2 linked regions of the Lichenicola cladoniae genome follow. The protein of the gene in region 1 interacts with the protein of each later gene in a pairwise test. Links are inferred from orthologs where the notes say so. Each region holds a gene or a part of one and is shown on either strand. Other genes may lie near its edges.

Region 1 (3,095 bases):
GCCGGAAGCGCACGCCGGCCCGCGGCGTCGAGGCGGCGCCAGATGGTCGGCCGTGGCCTGATGCCCGGATGCCGTTCCGGGCGTGGCTGTCGCGACATTCAGGAAGTCCTTCACCCGCGTTCGATCACAGCCGCGGCCGTGCCGGTATCGATCGGCAGACGGCCGGGCCGGGTGACCGGTAACGCTCCGTCGCCGGGCGCCTCGATGCTGTTGGCCGATCCGCGGATAAGGTTCCTGGATCCGCCGACCGCACCCTTGGGCACGGTATGCTGGCTGCTTCCCCCGGAGGCCGGCCGGCCCGGCGAGTCCGGTGGGGTGATCGCGGCAAGGCCATAGTCGAACAGCCTGACCACCACGACGTGACCGAGTTGGGCATAAGGTTCGACCACCGGATTGTTCGGGCCGATATAGTGGACGGTGCCGACCGGAAGCCCGGCCGGGAACACATTGGTGACGTTGTTGGTCACGACGCGCTCGCCTTCCTCGGGATGCACGTCTTCGGGATAGCTGGTCAGGCGGGGCGCGGCCGCGTTGGTCCCTTCCATGATCGCCGCCGCATGAGACGATTCCAGCGACACCGGGACCCGGCTGCTCATGTCGGTGATCAGCATGACGCGTGCCGAGCGCGAACCGACCTCGGTGACCCGTCCGACCAGTCCGGCCGCATCGACCGCGACCATGTCCTTCGACAGGGTGACGTGGTTCGCCAGGATCTGGCCGGGAGCCACCGACAGCAGGATCGAACGTGCATAAAACTGGCTGGTATCGGCCACCGCGCGGGCTGTGACGAACGAGGGCGCCGGTTCGGGGATCCAGTTCAGGTTGGCTTTCAGCGTGGCGTTCTCTGCCTGAAGCGCCATCGCGACATCATACCAGCGACGAAGCTTCAGGTTTTCCTCCCGCAGACGCTGGTTCTCGGCAGAGACCGCGACCAGGTGGCGGGTCTCGCCGGCAATGCCACGCAGCCCATCGATCGGGCGTGCCAGCAGCGAATAGAGCGGCGCCACCGCATCCGACATGGCGACCCGCGCCTGTTCGGCGACGCGGCGGTCGGCCTGGCCCAGCAGCATGACACAGCAGGCCAGGGCCACGAGCAGCGGCAGCGTCAGCTTGGCCAGAGCCTGGCGCAGCTGGATCGACAGACGGAACACCGCATCACCTCCGCCTTGGCCTCAGGCTCGCCGTGCCATTGGCACGCAGTCCGGGCTCTCTAGTTCCCGTCGAAATGGACGATCTGGAACGTTAATACATCGTTGTGAGCACGTTGCGCAGCCGCTTCATTTCCTCAAGGGCCCGCCCGGTGCCGAGTGCCACGCAGGATAGCGGATTTTCCGCCACCACGACCGGCAGGCCGGTGGCATCACGGAGCACCTCGTCGAGCCGATAGAGCAGAGCGCCGCCGCCGGTGAGCACGATGCCCTTGTCGACGATATCCGCCGCGAGCTCCGGCGGGGTGTTCTCGAGCGCGGTTTTCACCGCATCGACGATCTGGCTGACCGGCTCGGCAAGGGCCTCGGCGATATGGCGCTGGCCGACCACGACCTCCCGCGGCACCCCGTTCATCAGGTCGCGGCCCCTGACTTCCTTCCAGGGGCCATACTCGTTCTCGTCGTCCGGCGGCTTGGCGGCCCCGAGCTCGATCTTGATCTTTTCCGCCGAGCTCTCGCCGATCAGGAGGTTATAGTTGCGACGGATGTAGGAGATGATCGCCTCGTCCATCTTGTCGCCACCGACCCGTACCGAGCGCGCATACACGATGCCGCCGAGCGAGATCACCGCGACCTCGGTGGTGCCGCCGCCGATATCGACGATCATGCTGCCGGACGGTTCGGTCACCGGCAGGCCGGCGCCGATCGCGGCGGCCATCGGCTCCTCGATCAGCAGCACTTTGCGGGCGCCGGCGCTCTCGGCGCTCTCCTGGATCGCGCGGCGCTCGACTGCGGTCGAGCCGGACGGCACGCACACGATGATCATCGGGCTGGCGAAGCTGCGGCGGTTGTGGGCCTTGCGGATGAAATGCTTGATCATCTCCTCAGCGACCTCGAAGTCGGCGATAACCCCGTCGCGCAGCGGCCGGATGGCGGTGATGTTTCCGGGCGTGCGGCCGACCATGCTCTTGGCCTCGTTTCCGACCGCCAGCACCTGCTTCTTGCCGCGCACATCGGCGATCGCCACCACCGACGGCTCGTCGAGCACCACGCCGCGGCCCTTGACGTAGACCAGCGTGTTGGCAGTGCCGAGATCGATGGCCATGTCGTTCGACATCAAGCCCAGCAGGCGAGAAAACATCCGCGACTCCGAAAATAGGACTGCGTCCCGGTCGGGATACGCAGGATCAAACGCGAGAATGTCGGCTGTCTCATGGTCGGCGAGCAGAACCACCGGGCGCGCACGGCTTAGCGGGGCCTCAACCGGTGAGCAAGCATTGCTTCCACGATAGCGGTGGATGATCACAGCCGCGTGAGGTGATACTCTGCCACCGTTTCGACCTGTAACAGCCACGATCTCACCGCGTTGTGAAGTTTATCTGGTTCGTGATCGTCAGGTTCGTCGGCGAAACGCCGTTCGGGGATCCTGCGGAACGGCAGGTTAAATTGGGGATAATAAAAACATGTTGCGCAAAATCACGATGATCACCGCTGCCGCAGGCCTGTCGCTCGGTCTCGCTGCCTGCGACCCGTATAGCCCTGGCCAGCGCGCGGTCGGCGGCGGCTTGCTCGGTGGTGCCGGTGGCGCCGCGATCGGTGGCATTGCCGGCGGCGGCAACGGTGCGTTGATCGGCGGCCTGGCCGGCGGCGCGCTCGGCGCAGTCGGTGGTGCCGCCACCACGCCGACCCGTCGCAGCGGCTACTAACAGGAGCCGAGCATGTCCCACTGCCTGAACATGAGGCCTCGCCGGAACGCTCTGCTGGGTGGTCTGGCCGTGACCGGGCTTTTGTTGACCGGCTGCACCGATCCGTATGATCCGGGTCAGCGGGCTGTAGGCGGTGGACTGCTCGGGGCCGGAGCCGGCGCTGCACTCGGAGCAGTCGCCGGTGGCGGCAGGGGTGCGGCAATCGGTGCACTGGCTGGTGGCGCGGTCGGTGCGGTCGGCG
Region 2 (3,193 bases), 780 kb from region 1 along the record:
GGTCGAGGAAGCCCGCAAGCGGATCGACAGCCTGACCTTCGTCGAGCACGCCACGGTGGAGCGCCGCCTGCCCGGCACCATCGTCGTGCAGCTGACCGAGCGGCGCCCGTTCGCGGTCTGGCAGAACCAGGGCCGCTTCGTGCTGATCGACCGCAAGGGCCAGATGGTCGCGGACCAGGGCATGAACGGCAAGGATGCGGAGGCTTTCGCACAGCTTCCGCTGGTAGTCGGCGCCGGCGCGCCCCAGGCGGCCGAGACGCTGATCACCGCCCTCGACGCCGAGCCGCTGGTGCATGCGCACGTGGTCGCCGCGGTCCGCGTCGGACTGCGCCGCTGGAACCTGACCCTGCGCAACGGCTGCGACGTGCTGCTGCCCGAAGGCGAGGAGGCCGCCGCGCTGCACCGTCTGGCGCAGCTGCAGTCGAGCCAGCAGCTGCTGATCCGGCCGCTGGCGGCGATCGACATGCGCCTGCCCGACCGGCTGGTCATCCGGCCGCGCCCGGTCGCGGCGGTCGACCCGAACGACCCGACGCTGAAGGACGAAGCGCTTACCCCGGGCGCCACAGCTCCGCCCGGCAGCCTCGGTTCCACCGGCCATACGACCGGCCAGATCACCGGTGACGCACGCCAGGCCGGCGGCATGCCCGACACTCTCGGCAGGAGGCCCGCATGAACGAGCTCGTCCGCCCACCAGACGAACGGCTATTCGCCGACCGGCCACCCGATGAGCGGATGGTTGCCGAACGTGCGCCTGCCCGGGGTGGACGTCGCGTGGCGCGACGGACCCAGGAGCCAGCGGAACCCGGACTGCTGCCGCGGCTGGCCGCACCAGCGCCGGAGCAGTCGCGCCTGCTGGCGTTGCCGCCGCCGGACACCGCGCAGATCATGCGCAAGCGCACATACCGGCCGGGCATCTTCGGCGTGCTGGATATCGGCACCACCAAGATCACCTGCCTGATCGGCCGCGGCGACAGCGACGGGACGCTCCGCGTCATGGGCTGCGGCTGGCAGCGGAGCCGTGGCGTGCGTCTCGGCGGTATCACCGACCTCGCCGAGGCAGAGCGGGCGATCCGGGCGGCGGTCGGCCAGGCCGAGAGCCAGGCGGACCACCATCTGCGCTCGGTGACCGTCAACCTGTCCTGCGGCCAGCCGGAAAGCCGGCTGTTCAACGTGCGCTGGCCGGTCGGCGGGCGTGCGGTGACCGACGCCGACATCCGGCGCGTGGTGAACGAGGGCCGCAACCGGGCCGTGACGGACGGGCGCGACGTCATCCATGCGCTGCCGCTGGCCTTCTCGGTCGACGAGACCACCGGCGTCGAGGATCCGCGCGGGCATCACTGCGAGCAGCTGTCGGCACGGCTGCACGTTATCGACGCGTCGTCGATGGCGCTGCGAAACCTCGCCGCCGTGCTGGCCCGCTGCGACCTCGACATTACCGAGCTGGTCGCTGCCCCGCTGGCGTCCGGCCTGTCGGTGCTGGTCGAGGACGAGCGCGAGCTTGGCGCCACCGTGGTCGACATGGGCGGCGGCACCACCTCGATGGCGGTGTTCGCGGAAGGCCAGATCCTGCACACCTCGCAGCTTCCGGTCGGCGGGCTGCATGTCACCAAGGACATCGCGGGCATGATCTCGACGCCGCTGGGCAGCGCCGAGCGGCTGAAGGTCATCTACGGCAACGCCGAGACCAGCTCCGACGACGACCGCGAGATGCTGAACGTCCAGCTTATCGGCGAGGACGAGCACCAGTTCACCCGCATGGCGCGCAGCCGGATCGTCAGCGTGATCCGTCCGCGCATCGAGGAGACCTTCGAGCTGGTGCGCGACCGGCTCGACGGCGCCGGCCTCGGTCGCGCCGCCGCCGGGCGCGTGGTGCTGACCGGCGGCGCCAGCCAGCTCGACGGGATCACGCCGATGGCGGCGCGCATCCTGAACCGGCAGGTCCGGCTCGGACGCCCGATCGGCGTGCGGGGCCTGCCCGACAATGCGACCGGTCCGGGGTTCGCCACCCCGGTCGGCCTGCTCGCATGGGCGGCCGGCGCCGGCCGCACCCTGCACGACATCGATTTCAACGAGCCGCGCCCACCAGGCCTGGTGCGGCGGCTCGTCGAATTCTTGCGGGAGCGTGTCTGACATGACGCTCTCCGCAACGATCCAGAACACCAGGCCGCCGTCGGCGGTCGATTGCCAAGCCTCCAGAACCCGGGGAGACCGCCTATGACTCTCAACCTGACGATTCCGCAGCAGACCTATTCGGACTTCACTCCGCGGATCACCGTGATCGGTGTCGGCGGCGGCGGCACCAATGCGGTCGACAACATGATCCAGCTCCAGCTCCAGGGCGTGGAGTTCGTGGTCGCCAACACCGACGCCCAGCAGCTCACGCACAGCCGCGCCGACCGGCGCGTGCAGCTCGGGCCACACCTGACCCAGGGCCTGGGCGCCGGAGCCAAGCCGGAGATCGGGCGCGCCGCCGCCGAGGAAGCCGCCGACGAGCTCGCCCGTCACATGGACGGCGCGCACATGATCTTCATCACCGCCGGCATGGGGGGCGGCACCGGCACCGGTGCGGCGCCGGTGATCGCCCGCATGGCGCGCGAGCGCGGCATCCTCACCGTCGGCGTGGTGACCAAGCCATTCACCTTCGAAGGCATGCGTCGTGCCAAGGCGGCCGATGCCGGCATCATCGAGCTGCAGCAGTTCGTCGACACGCTGATCGTCATCCCGAACCAGAACCTGTTCCGCCTGGCCAACGAGCGTACCGGCTGGAAGGAAGCGTTCAAGATGGCCGACCACGTGCTCTACATGGGCGTGCGCGGCGTCACCGACCTGATGGTCGCACCGGGCCTGGTGAACCTCGATTTCGCCGACATCCGCACCGTCATGGCCGAGATGGGCAAGGCGATGATGGGCACCGGCGAGGCCGACGGCGAGAACCGCGCGATCCGCGCCGCCGAGGCCGCGATCTCCAACCCGCTGCTCGAGGATACCTCGATGGCCGGCGCGCGCGGCCTGCTGATCAACATCACCGGCGGCGAGGACATGACCCTGTTCGAGGTCGACCAGGCCGCCAACCGTATCCGCGAGGAAGTCGCCGAGGACGCCAACATCATCTTCGGCTCGGCGATCGACGAGAACCTGACCGGCCGCGTCCGCGTGTCGGTGGTGGCGACCGGCATCGATACGCCGATCGCCC

The links.
Region 2: the proteins of HN018_RS17470 (region 1) and ftsA interact in binary tests that used the Escherichia coli proteins (3 or more experiments, as listed by UniProt). The link is inferred for Lichenicola cladoniae from one-to-one orthologs.

Annotation. Positions count from the first base shown.
Region 1 is NZ_CP053708.1:3,866,971-3,870,065, forward strand. Bases 267-3,042 are described here. They hold HN018_RS17470 (rod shape-determining protein), read right to left. Parts: upstream 2,290-3,042; coding sequence 1,243-2,289; downstream 267-1,242. Other genes in these bases: mreC (rod shape-determining protein MreC), read right to left, coding at 267-1,151; HN018_RS17475 (hypothetical protein), read left to right, coding at 2,612-2,854; HN018_RS28720 (YMGG-like glycine zipper-containing protein), read left to right, coding at 2,867-3,042. In the rest of the region: rod shape-determining protein MreD, read right to left, coding at 1-98; more of mreC, read right to left, coding at 111-266; more of HN018_RS28720, read left to right, coding at 3,043-3,095. UniProt on the Escherichia coli protein: Forms membrane-associated dynamic filaments that are essential for cell shape determination. Acts by regulating cell wall synthesis and cell elongation, and thus cell shape.
Region 2 is NZ_CP053708.1:3,084,705-3,087,897, forward strand. The notes cover bases 134-3,007. They hold ftsA (cell division protein FtsA), read left to right. Parts: upstream 134-885; coding sequence 886-2,130; downstream 2,131-3,007. Other genes in these bases: HN018_RS14080 (cell division protein FtsQ/DivIB), read left to right, coding at 134-673; ftsZ (cell division protein FtsZ), read left to right, coding at 2,215-3,007. Outside these bases: more of HN018_RS14080, read left to right, coding at 1-133; more of ftsZ, read left to right, coding at 3,008-3,193. UniProt on the Escherichia coli protein: Essential cell division protein that assists in the assembly of the Z ring. May serve as the principal membrane anchor for the Z ring.